2 regions of the Georgenia soli genome follow, and region 1 is predicted to be linked to the other one. Evidence: riboswitches for the same ligand, from Rfam matches in the RefSeq annotation. Region 1 holds a riboswitch; the other holds the start of a gene.
What was found. A riboswitch is a leader RNA that binds a small molecule or an ion and turns the genes downstream of it on or off. The one in region 1 is predicted to bind S-adenosylmethionine.

Region 1 (6,312 bases):
CACGGAGGACCGGCAGCGGGCGCGGGTGCTCGCGGGCGCCGGTCTGTTCCGTGCGGTCGAGAAGCTGCGGGCGATCAGGCACGACCTGCCGATCGACGACCTCGACACCGTCATCCGGCGCACGGACAGCTACGTCGGGACGCCCGACGAGGTCGTGGAGCTGCTGCGGCAGGACACGGCGCTCGCCCGCGCCACGGACGTCAGCTTCCAGGTGCACTCGATCGACCCGCCCCACGAGGACGTCCTGCGCTCCGTCGAGCTGATCGCCACGGAGGTCGCCCCCGCCCTGGGCTGGGCCACCAGGGGCCCGTCCGCCGAGATTGACCCGTCCGCGGGTGCTGCTCCGCACGCCGCTGCCGCCCCGCTCGCCACCACTGCGTCGCACAGCGATGCCTCCCCGTTCCCCGGTTCGGCAGCACGCGCCGACGCCGCCCCGCTCGTCAGCACTGCTCTGTGAGGAGAGAGATGACCCCATTGACCACCCCGGCCGGCCCGGCCACCGACGTGAGAACCGATCCGGGCTCGCCGGGTTACGGCGGGATCGTAGAACCGGCCGACGTCGTCGACCACCTCCTCGGTGTCCGTCCCGGTGACCGGCTGGACCAGATCCGCGCGGCGCGGCCGGAGGCACGTGCGAACGCGCAGAAGGCCTACGAGGCGCTGTTCCACCCGGTCGACGACTCCCAGATCTCGGTCGCGGAACGGCTCGCCGTCGCCACGTTCGTCGTCGGGCTGCACGGTTCCGAGGACCTGCGGGACTACTACGCGACGCGGCTCGCCGCCGTCGGCGGGGGAAGCGGCTACGTCGTCGTCGGGGCGGTCGACGAGGAGGTCGCTCGTGCCCGGGGCAACGGGCCCTACGGGATCTACCGCGAGCCCGGGCTCGCGCCGGAGAGCCGGCCGGGGCCGTCGTTCGAGGCGGCCGCGGAGGCGGTGCTCGGCGGTCGCCTCTCGGCCGCGCTCGAGCACGCCCAGCTGCTGGTGCTCCGCCCGCGGGAGGCGACGCCCGAGGCCCTCGACCGCCTGCTGACGAAGGGCTGGTCCACCACGGGGATCGTCACGCTCTCCCAGCTCGTGGCGTTCCTCGCGTTCCAGGTACGGGTGGTGCACGGGCTGCGCCAGCTCGCCGCCGCCGGGTCGGAAGGAGCTCGCTGATGTCCACCGAGAAGACGATCGCCACCGAGACGGTCAGCGCCGCGGAGCAGGTCACCACCTACCCAGACCTGGAGCGGCCCGAGAAGTTCACGCAGGAGAACCTCGGCTGGGTTCCCTGGCTGGAGCCTCTGGCGGTGGAGAAGTTCACGGAGCGGCACTGGGACGGTGTGGTCGACCGTCGCCGCGCGGAAAGCCCCTACTTCGCGCTGCTGGCCCGCGACCCCGAGGTGCTGGGCGCGCGCACCCGCACGGACAACGACATCTTCTACAACACCAAGGGCGGCTTGCCCCGTGCGGAGCGCGAGCTGGCGGCCGCCGCTACGAGTCGGCTCAACGGCTGTGTCTTCTGCGCGTCGGTCCACGCGCGGTTCGCCAGCCACCACTCCCGCCGACCCGACGACGTCCAGCAGCTGCTCGACGAGGGCGTCGGGGCGGACCTCGGCCCACGTTGGAACGCCGTCGTCGCGGCCTCCGTGGCGCTGACCCGCACCCCGGTCGGCTTCGGTGAGCAGGAGGTCAGAGATCTTCGGGAGCAGGGGCTCGACGATCTCGAGATCGCCGACCTCGTTCACGGGGCGGCGTTCTTCAACTGGGCGAACCGACTGATGCTCTCGCTCGGAGAGCCGGAGAACCCGGCGAAGAGCTGAGCGCGGTCGCCGGGCCGGGCACCTTTCGGGTGCCCGGCCCTTCGGCGTGGTCCCCAGGAGCACGGCCCGAACGCGCGGTCCGAACGCGCGGTCCCAGGGGCAGCGGGCCGCCCGGGGTGCCCCTCACGGCGGCGTCATCGCATCCCGTGGCGACACGCCGTTCGTTGACACCTGAAGTATCGCTGGCCTAACGTCACCTCCAGGTCTCGAGCACCAGTGCGCACGTAAGTGCGCTAAGTCCCGGCTTGCTGGTCGGCAACCCCCCACGTGCGGGGGGTGCCCCGGGGTGACGACCTGGCCCGTGAGGGCAACGACACGCACCTCCAGGTGCATGAGCACGAAGGAACCGGAACGACATGAACGCGCACACGAGCCCTAGGCAGAACGTCTTCTCTGCTGGCCGCTCCATGTGCATGTGCATGTGCTGTCGTTCGCGAATGTCCGCCTGAACGACGTTCCTCCGCGATGCCCCGGCGCTGAACTGCGCGCCGACGCATCACCCCTGACCTGAGCCCACACCCGGGCGAGTGAGACGCCTGTGGCGTGGACCGGCTCGGTCAGCCTCCTTCCTGCCTGCGCGCGACCGCGCGACGACACCTTGGACGTGCACCATGACTGTCTCTCTGCTGCCCACCCGTACCTCCAACACTCCGCGCGCCACCATCGGCCTGGACCTCACCGGCCTTGGAGTCTCGACGTCCGCGACGGGACTCTCCGCCGACCTGCCGGTCGAGAAGTGCGACCTCGCCAAGCTGGCGTCCTACACCCGCGCCGCGCACCACAGCGGCGTCGATTTCGTCTCTCTCGGCGAGCAGTTCCGGCTGCGCTCCGACCGGGCGGTCCGCCGCGACGACTGGCTCGACCCCGTCGTCGCCGCGCGGCGCATCAGCCCGCACGCCGGGTCAGCCGGCCTGATTCCCAGCGTTCCCGCCGGGCGCGCCGACCTCGGCGTTGTGGCCGGTGAGCTGGCGCAGGTGTCCCGAGAGCACGGCACGTGGACAGGCCTCCAGCTCGCCGGCGGCGGTGAGAACCTCGCGCGGTCGCTGCCAGGGGTGTCCCGTTCGATCGCCGGGGCGCGTACGCGCTCGCCGCGCCCGAGCGTGGTGCTGCAGGTCTCGGGCGAGCAGGATGTCGCGCTGGCCGGCGCGCACGCGGACATCGTGCGCATCCGCGAGGAGGACCTCGGCTGGGCGCGCGAGCTGCGCTACGCGGTCCGTGCGGCGGCCCGCGCCGCCGGCCGGGAGGACGACGTGCGCGTCCTCGTCGACCTGCACGCCGTCGTCTCGCAGGACCGGGCCAGCGCCGAGGAGCGGGCCGGGCTGATCGCCGACATCGACGGGGACCAGGCGTCCTGGGCGGGAGCGCTCCGCGCCTACGGCACCGTCACCGACGTCGCAGACGTGGTCGAGACCTGGGTGAGTGCGGGCGCGGCAGACGGGTTCGTCGTGCTGCCGGGGTCGGTTCCCGCCGACGTGGCCGCGCTGCTGAAGGGTGTCGTGCCGGAGCTTCGCGCCCGTGGCCTCGTCGAGGAGCACACGGTCGCCTCCCGCCCGACCCCGCGTCGTCCCGACGACGTCAGGCGCGCCGCCGGTGGGCACGGCACGCGGAACGGTTCTGTCCGCACTACTGCCGCCTCTCGCGTTCACGGCCCGGCGAGTCGACTGGCCGCTGTGCCGGTGGCCTGAACCGGGCGCTCCGTCGGAGCCGGCGCTGCTGGCTGCCCTGCTTGCTTCGGTAGGCAGGGCTCGTGCTGCGGGGCCGGTGAGAAGGGCGAGGCGTCACCGGCGAGCGAGGGCCGCAGACCGTGGGTCTGCGGCCCTCGCTGGTGCGGCGATGCTCTTCCGGTGCGTGCGTGTCCGGCGCGTTGTCGTTGTGCCGGGTCAGGCGGCGCGGATGGTGGTGATGGTGGTGCCGTCGGGGCGGGTGAAGATCCACTGGTCGCCGACGCGTTGGATGGTGATGTTGCGTTGGTGGACGTAGTCGTGGTGGTGCCAGCACAGCAGGATGCCGAGGTGGGCGGCGGTGAAGCGTTCGGGTTTGTGTGCCGCATCGTTTCTTGCGAGGAAGGATGCAGGTATGCCGAAGCAGTACGACGCCGCGGCGAAGGAGCGCGCGGTGCGGATGGTCAGGGAGCAGGTCCCGGAGTACGGGTCGATCACCAAGGCGTGCGAGGCGGTCGCGGCGCGTCTGGGGATGTCCCGGGAGACGTTGCGGGGGTGGGTGCGTCAGGGCGATGTCGACGCCGGCGCCCGGGACGGGATGACGACCCAGGAACGCGAGGAGATCAAGGCGCTCAAGGCGCGGGTGCGGCGCCTGGAGGAGGACAACGCGATCCTGAGGTCCGCGGCGACTTTCTTCGCGGGGGAGCTCGACCCCCGAAACCGATGATCATGGAGTTCATCCGCTCCCAGCACGCCCAGGGCCGCTCGGTCGAGTCGGTCTGCCGGGTCCTGTCTGACCAGGGCCTGCAGGTCGCCGCGCGGACCTACCGGGCCTGGCGGGCCCGGACCTCCCTGGCGCCGCGGGAGCTGGCGATGGCGTACCTGGTCAACGCCATCCACTCCCTGGCGTTCGTCCTGGACCCCACCACGGGCCGGTACCGGCTGCTGCCCGAAGGCCTGTACGGGCGGCGGAAGATGACCGCCCTGCTCCGGCGGGGCGGCCTGGAGGTCTCCTACGGGCGCGTCGACGCCGCGATGCGGGCCCTGGGCCACCACGGGATCAGCCGGGCCCGGCGCCACCGCACCACCGTGCCGGGCAAGGACGGCAAACGGGCCGGGGACCTGCTCAACCGGGACTTCACCGCGCCGGCGCCGAACCTGGTGTGGGTCACCGACTTCACCTACGTGCGGACTTGGGAGGGGTTCGTCTACGTCGCCTTCATCGTCGACGTCTTCGCCCAGCGGATCCTGGCCTGGCACGCCCAGCGCACCAAGGTCACCGACCTGGTGATGGTCCCGCTGCGCATGGCGATCTGGCAGCGCGACCGCGAGGAGCGGCCCGTCTCGCGCGGGCAGCTGATCCACCACTCCGACGCGGGCAGCCAGTACACCTCGATCCGGCTGACCGAGCACCTGGCCGTGGAGGACATCGCGCCCTCGATCGGCACGGTCGGCGACGCCTACGACAACGCCCTGATGGAGTCGATCATCGGCCTGTACAAGACCGAGTGCATCGCCACCACGGTCTTCCACGACGGGGCGTACAAGACCCTCGGCGACGTCGAGTTCGCCACCGCCGGGTGGGTCGCCTGGTACAACAACACCCGGTTGCACTCCAGCATCGGGATGGTCCCGCCCGTCGAGCACGAGCAGGCCCACTACGCTGCCCTCGAGCCCGAGGCCCAGCCAGTATGAGAGCGGCACGAAAACCCGAACGCTTCACCCGGCGGCCAGGGCGTCGGCGGTGGCGGGGAGGTGGTCGCGCAGGCGGCGGGCCTCGCGGACGTTCTTGTGGGCGGTGGTGTGGTGGCGGCCGGTGCGGGCGCGGTACCAGGCGGGGAAGGACCGTGCGCCGGTGGTGGCCCACATGCCGTCGGTCTCGGTGGCGGTGAGGATGCGGGCGGTGACCGCCTGCAGGCGGCGGTGGAGGGCCTCGGCGGCGTCGACCGCGGCGAGCAGCTCGGCGGAGGGCAGGGCGGCGAGGTCGAGGCCGGTGAGGAGGTCGAGCTGGTCGGCCGCCGCGGTCAGGGCCGCGGAGACCGGCCCGGCCGGCACGGCGGGGCCGGCGGGCGCGCCGGGGGCGGGCGGTGTCGTGGTCATCTCGCCCTCCCTCTGCGTCGTGGGTGCGTGTCGGCCGCGGGGCCCGTACGTCCGTCCGTCAGAGCCGGTCTGCCTCGTCGGACCCGGTTTCGAACGTGCCCCTAGGTTATCGAACGGGCGTTCGAGAGGGCAAGGGAAGTGGCGTCATTCCGCCAAATCTGTGGACGGCGTGGCATCTCACGGCCCTGTGGAGAACGCCGGTCGAGCGGGCATCGCTGACGGGACCGGGCATCGCGTGACCGTGCCGATGTCGGTCGGACATCGTGTGACCGGGCCCGAAGACGAGCGGGCGTGCATGGCCGGACATCGAGGCGCGGCGCTACCTGCGCCGCGCGCCGCGACGACCAGACCGGGCTACGTGCGGCCGCGACGACGACGCCGGGAGGGCATGCTGCGCAAGCCCCGGACTACGGCTCTTCGCGCCGGAAGATGATGATCAGCACCCTCAGCCCGAGCACCACCGAGACGACGAACAGGCATGTCGCGAGCACGGTGTAGATGCTCGCCTCGTCCGTGACCATCGGACCGCCGTTGACGGTGTACAGGACCACGGACATGAGTCCCGTCGTCGCCGCCAGCACCGTCAGGAGAGTGCGGTGCACGAGATTGGTGACGATCCGCCGGTCCCGCTGATCCGCGAAGAGACGCACGTTCGCGGTGAGCCGGCCGTGCTCCGCGGCGTCGGCCAGACGATCGATGCGGTGGGGCAGCCGCCGCACGATCGGCAGCAGCGAGCTCAGCTCCTGCTC
Region 2 (6,312 bases), 1.4 Mb from region 1:
GCCGGCGTGCACGGCACCGGCGTGCACGACGGCGGACATGGGCCGACGCCGGAGCCGCCCTCCGTCGTCGCCCGGGAGGTCGGGGTCGAGCCCGCGGACGTCGTCTCGGTCGCCGTCGCCGCGTACCCGGCGGGGGAGAGCCACGGCCGCGAGGCGGAGCTCGAGGCGCTGCGGGAGAAGCAGGAGGCGGGCGCCGACTTCGCGATCACCCAGGTGTTCTTCGACCCCGAGGCCTACGGCTCGCTCGTGGCCGAGGCCCGCGCCGTCGGGATCCGCATCCCGATCCTCCCGGGCGTCATCCCGATGACCGACCGGGGACGCCTCCACCGCCTCTCGGAGCTCACGGGCGTGCCGGTGCCCGCCACCATCGACGCGCTGCTCGCGACCGACGACGAGCACGAGCGGCTGCGCCGCGGCATCGACGCCACGCTGGCCCTCATCGACCGCGTGCTCGCCGCCGGGGCCCCGGGCCTGCACCTGTACACCTTCAACCACGACCGCCCCGCCCTCGACGTGCTCGAGCACCTGCGCGCCCGCGGCCTGCGCAACCCCGCGATCGTGGGCGGGCCCGAGGTCGCCGTCGGGCGGGCAGGGCGGGGCGACGGGACGGCCGGCACAGGCGCCACCGGGCGGGCGGGCGGCGGCCGCGCGCGCTAACGTGCGCCGCAGGACCCGGGGATCCGAGCCGAGCACCGGAGGAGGACCGCGATGTCGAGCCCGGAGGAGGTCGACCGCACCGTCCCGTGGTTCCCGGGGGCCACCGTCCTCGGGTACCCGCGCATCGGGCGCAACCGCGAGCTCAAGCGGGCGCTCGAGGCGTTCTGGGCCGGGCGCAGCGAGCCGGACGACCTCGAGGCCGCCCTGGAGAGCCTGCGCGGCGCCAACCGCCGGCGTCTGGCCTTCCTGGGCCTGACGAGCGACGACGCGGCCGTCCCGCAGGACTTCTCCGTCTACGACCACGTGCTCGACACGGCCGTCATGCTCGGCGCGATCCCCGAGCGCTTCGCCGACCTGCTCGACGACCGAGGTCGCCTGGACCGCACGGGCTACTTCGCCCTCGCCCGCGGCCACGGGGACCGCGCGCCGCTGGAGCTGACCAAGTGGTTCGACTCCAACTACCACTACCTCGTGCCCGAGGTCGGGCCGGACACCCCGCTCCGGCTCGCCGACGACCGGGTGGTGCGCGAGTTTCTCGAGGCCGCCGCCGACGGCGCCACCCTGCGGCCCGTCGTCCTCGGTCCGCTGTCCTTCCTCCTGCTGGCCAAGCCGGTCGCCGGCGCCCCCGAGGGGTTCCACCCGCTCGACCGGCTCGACGACGTGCTTCCCGCCTACGCGGAGCTGCTCGGCGAGCTCTCCCACCTCGGTGCGCCGTGGGTGCAGATCGACGAGCCGGCGCTCGTGGCCGACACCTGGGACGTCCCGCGCGGACGCGTGCTGGCCGCGTTCGACCGGGTGCTCGAGGAGCTGGCGGAGCGCCTCGCCCGGCCGGCCCGGCCCGCGCTGTTCCTCACCACCCCCTACGGCGATCCGGGCGACGCCCTGCCGCGCCTCGCCGCGAGCCACGTCGAGGCGGTCGCGCTCGACCTCGTCCGCGGGCCGCTCCCGGACGCCGGGACGCTCGCCGCGCTCGCGGGCAAGGTCGTCGTCGCCGGCGTGGTCGACGGGCGCAACGTGTGGCGCACCGACCTCGAACGGGCGCTCGACCTGCTCACCGCGCTCAGCGACGGCATCGGCGAGGGCGCCCGGGTCGGCGTGTCCACATCGTGCTCGCTGCTCCACGTGCCGCTCGACGCCGGGAACGAGCGGCACCTGGCTCCTGAGCTGCGCTCCTGGCTGGCCTTCGCCGACCAGAAGGTCGAGGAGGTCGTGCTGCTCGCGCGGGGGCTGGCGGAGGGGCGCGAGGCGGTCGAGGAGGAGCTGGAGGAGGCCGCGGAGGCGAGACGCTCCCGCCTGGCCCACTCCGGCGTCGTCCGGGACGACGTGCGGGAGCAGGTCGCGGCGAGCGCGAGGGAGGATCTGGCGCGGGCGCCGTACGAGGAACGGGTGGCCGCCCAGGGGGAGATCCTCGACCTGCCGGTGCTCGCGACGACGACGATCGGCTCCTTCCCGCAGACGCCGGAGCTGCGCCGGGCTCGGGCGGCGCTGCGGCGCGGGGAGCTGGACCGCGCCGCCTACGAGGACACGGTGCGCGGCGAGATCGCCCGGGTGGTCCGGATGCAGGAGGAGCTGGGGCTGGACGTGCTCGTCCACGGCGAGCCGGAGCGCAACGACATGGTGCAGTACTTCGCCGAGCAGCTCGACGGGTTCGTCGTCACCGAGCGCGGCTGGGTGCAGTCCTACGGCTCGCGGTGCACGAGGCCGGCGATCCTGTGGGGCGACGTCGTCCGGCGCAGGCCGATGACGCTGCCCTGGATCTCCTACGCCGCGTCGCTGACCGACCGGCCCGTGAAGGGCATGCTCACCGGACCGGTCACGATGCTGGCGTGGTCCTTCGTCCGCGACGACCTGCCCGTCGGCGAGGTGGCCCAGCAGCTGGCGCTCGCGCTGCGGGACGAGATCGCCGACCTGCAGGCGGCCGGCATCCGCATCGTGCAGGTGGACGAGCCGGCGCTGCGCGAGAAGCTGCCGCTGCGGCGCGCCGACCGCGACGGCTACCTGGCGTGGGCCGTGCGGGCGTTCCGGCTGGCGACCTCGGCGGCGGAGCCGGCGACCCAGATCCACACGCACCTGTGCTACTCGGAGTTCGGCGAGATCCTCGACGCGATCGACCAGATGGACGCCGACGTCACGAGCATCGAGGCGGCGCGCTCGCGGATGGAGATCCTGCCCCAGCTGCGGGCCGCCGGGTTCCGACGGGGCATCGGCCCTGGCGTGTACGACATCCACTCCCCGCGCGTGCCCAGCACCGAGGAGATCGCCGGGCTGCTCACCGCCGCGCTGGACGCGGTGCCCGCCGGGCAGCTGTGGGTCAACCCGGACTGCGGGCTGAAGACCCGCCGCTACGAGGAGACGACGGCGGCGCTCGCCAACCTCGTCGAGGCGGCAAGAACCGTCCGTGACTCCCTCTCCTGACCTTCCCGCTCCCCTCCCCGCGAGACGTCAACTTCTCCGCGAGCGGTCAAGTTCTCCGTGAGACGTCAACTTCTCCGCGAATGGTCAAGCTCTCCGTGAGATGTCAACTTCTCCTTGAGCGGTCAAGTTCTCGTTCTCGTCGAGTGGTCACGTTCTCCACCGGGTGCCGGGCCCGGGCGGCAGCACCGGCTCAGTCGGCGAGCTCCGGCGGCCACACCACGCGGAAGCGCTCGAAGACGATCTCGTCCTCGTCGGTGAAGCGCGCGCCCCGCGCGGCGCACGTGCGTTCCCAGTAGCGGCGGTGCTCGCGCAGCCACGACTCCAGGGTGCGGTCGTCCTCGCCCTCGTCCCGGGCGAACGCCTCGTCGGCGTCGGCGATGGTCCCCAGCCGCAGCTCGGTGCTGCGCAGCACGGCGCGCGGCACTCCGGCGCCGTCGCACGCCACCCAGTGGGAGCCGACCTGGGGCAGCCTCTCGCCGCGCGCGAGGAACTCGGACACGAGGTCGGCGGTGGCGCGCTTCGGGCCGTGGAGCACGAGACCGAGCAGCTCGTCGGACAGCTCGGCGGAGTCGCCGAACCGGTCCACGGTGTGCTGCGGCGCGGCCGCCACCGCCTCCGGGTGGGCGGCCGCGTACGCGGTCCACATGCGTTCCGCGGCCACCGTGTCGAGCGGGGACGGCGGGGTGCGCCGCCCGGGCGTCGTGCGGTCGGCGCCGTCCGGCGTGGGCACGTCCCGGGCGGCGTCAGCCGGCCGCACGTCCTGATTCGTCATGCCGGGGATCGTCCCACGGTCGCCCGCTCAGCGGCGGGGTGCCCGCACCCCCCGGCCGGTCGCGAGGTCGACGAAGATCGGGTCGCCCTCGCCCGCCCACAGCTCCGGCGTCTCGGGCTCCGGCACGGGCCCGACGCCGCGCAGGAGCAGCACGTTGAGGATCGCGTCCCCGGACTCCAGCGCGTAGTAGCGCTCGTGCAGCCGAACCGGGGAGCCGGGCGGCGCGACGACCGAGAGGTCGTGGTGCTGCCAGATCTCGGCCGTGCCGGAGCCGTCGAGGTAGTCGACGACGGCGACGTTGTCCTCGCCCGACGCCCGGACGACGCCGTCGCGCCAGCCCCAGGGCGTCCGCCGGATGAACCCGGCGTGGATGAAGTGGATGAGGTGCCCGGCGCGGTAGGACCGGCACGGCCCGGGGCGCGTGCACTCGCGGTCCGGGACGGCCGCGGCTCCGCCGTCGTGGCCGGGGAAGGACGGGGTGGGGCTCATGGAAGCTCTCCTGGGTCAGCGCTCTTCTCGCGCCGGGCGGCGCGGGCGGGTCTTCCTCCGGGGGCACCGTGCGCGTCGCGCGGTTGCCGGACCAGCACGCCGGAGGGCGTGGCGCTGGTCCTCTTGACCACCACGCACCCTACCGACCCGCGCCGACATCGGGACCCGCAGCCCGCCGACCTCCCCATTTCTGGTGGCTGACCGCAGGGGCGGGCGCTGGCTACGCTCCTGGACCGTGCGGTCGACGAGGACCGGCGTGACGGAACGGACGGCGGAATGCTCCGACAGATCGGCTCCCGGGTCGCGGCCGGTGCGCTGGCCGCCGTCGTCCTCGGGGTTCTGGCGGGCGGTGTGGCCCGCGTGCTCATGCGGCTGCTCGTGGTGCTCAGCGGGGACGCCCCCCGCTTCTCCACCACCGGCACGCTGGGCGTGCTCCTGATCTTCGCGATGGTCATGCTGCCGGGCGCGATCGTCACGGCGCTCGGTCGGCGCCGCGCGGGCACGGTGCTGCTCGTGCTGGGCGCTGCGCTCCTGGTGTTCCAGAGCGTCAACATCCCGCTGCAGGAGGACCGGACCGGCTTCATGTCGGCGGGGCCGGGCGCGCTGGCCCTGACTCTGGTGGTGCTGCTCGCCTTCCCCGCGGTCATCGTGGCCCAGACCGTCGCGACGTCCCAGCTCGCCGTCGCCCTGACGCGGCGGCTCGCCGTCGTCGTCCCGACGGCGGAGCGGGCCGCCGTCTAGAGTCCCGTGGGCGCGAGAAGCAGGCGCGCGAGGATCGTGGCCCCGGCGCTGGAGGCGATCGTCACCACCCGGGCGAAGGTGCCCTCGTCGAACGGCCACTCCTGGATGCGCTCGGCCCGTCGCTCCAGGCTCTCGGCGGCACCGAGGAGGCCGGCGTGCTGCTGGAGGACGTCGAGGGTCGGAGCTCCCCGTAGGTCCCGGTACGCCTGCCGGTAGAGCTCCGTCGCCTGCGCGCGCTCGCGTTCCTTGACGGCCACCATCTGCCGATGAAGGTCGCTCAGGGAGAGGAAGAACAGCGCCACGGCGGCCACCAGCACGCCCGCGCCGACGAGCGTCACGGGAAGGTCGGACAGACCGGTCAGCACCACCGGGCCGACGCTGCCCAGGATCAGCCAGAACCCCGTGAACGCGAGGCGGCCCACCGGCTGGAGCCCGAGGGTGCGGTCGCCGTCGTAGTCCCGCAGCGTCACGTGCCCGCGTCCGAGGCGGATCAGGCCGAGCTGGAGCGCCACGTACACCCAGAACGCCGTGCAGAGCGGGATGCCGATCACCACCCACGTGACGCCCTGGATCAGGGCCGCCCCGGGCTCGGCGCGGACCATCTCGTCCAGCGGCAGCACGACGCCGGTCGCCGCCAGGAGGACGAGCGGGGCGGTCACGCTGTCGAGGCCGCGGAAGAGGTGCTCCACGTCCGGCCGCGCCTCCTCGACCGAGTCCGTCAGCCTCACCTGCAGCCGCCGGAGCTCCTCGGTGATGCGGGAGACGCCCCAGAGCGAGAGGACGACGGCGAAGGACGTCGCCGTTCTGTTGAGCACCTCTCCCCACGGGATCCCGCCGGGCCACGACGGGGCCAGGAGAGCCACCGCGGCGAGGTTGAGCCACGGCACCAGACCCCAGACGACGATCAGCAGGGGGCGGGACCCGGGCAGCGCGGCGAGGATCCGCTCTGTCGGGGGAGCCGCCGGCGGGCGGGTGGTCCGGCCGGCGGCGACGTCCGAGGTCCGTGCGCCGTGCAGGGCGTCGGCCACGGCCTCACCGGCGCCGGAAGGTGGTTCCCGGTAGCGCATGTCGGCACCGCCATCTCTGGTCAGCGTCACCGGCCGCTTCCGAGGTCCTCCCGCGCCCGCCGTCCCACGCCGTCCCCACTCCGTCGCCGGACGGAGCGAGTGGTCGGGCCTCGCCGGTGGCTGGTGATCCTGATTATCGGCGCTCGACGCGGCCGTGGGTACTGCGGGTGC

Region 2: it holds a riboswitch for S-adenosylmethionine, as region 1 does, so the genes downstream of both, ATJ97_RS10455 (hypothetical protein) here and ATJ97_RS16835 (LLM class oxidoreductase) in region 1, are expected to answer to the same signal.

What each region holds. Positions count from the first base shown of each region.
Region 1 covers NZ_PDJI01000004.1:3,441,656-3,447,967, forward strand. The annotation lists gene ATJ97_RS16820 (putative FMN-dependent luciferase-like monooxygenase) at 1-457, shown strand, start outside; gene ATJ97_RS16825 (CMD domain protein) at 466-1,155, shown strand; gene ATJ97_RS16830 (alkylhydroperoxidase domain protein) at 1,155-1,802, shown strand; SAM riboswitch class IV at 2,005-2,122, shown strand; gene ATJ97_RS16835 (LLM class oxidoreductase) at 2,414-3,487, shown strand; one part of gene ATJ97_RS16840 (IS3 family transposase) at 3,879-4,152, shown strand; one part of gene ATJ97_RS16840 (IS3 family transposase) at 4,152-5,158, shown strand; gene ATJ97_RS16845 (DUF222 domain-containing protein) at 5,183-5,563, opposite strand; gene ATJ97_RS16850 (ABC1 kinase family protein) at 5,971-6,312, opposite strand, start outside.
Region 2 covers NZ_PDJI01000004.1:2,028,609-2,034,920, reverse strand. The annotation lists gene ATJ97_RS10470 (methylenetetrahydrofolate reductase) at 1-657, shown strand, start outside; gene metE (5-methyltetrahydropteroyltriglutamate--homocysteine S-methyltransferase) at 709-3,072, shown strand; gene ATJ97_RS10460 (ASCH domain-containing protein) at 3,263-3,718, opposite strand; gene ATJ97_RS10455 (hypothetical protein) at 3,872-4,333, opposite strand; SAM riboswitch class IV at 4,349-4,462, opposite strand; gene ATJ97_RS10450 (hypothetical protein) at 4,610-5,074, shown strand; gene ATJ97_RS10445 (hypothetical protein) at 5,071-6,171, opposite strand.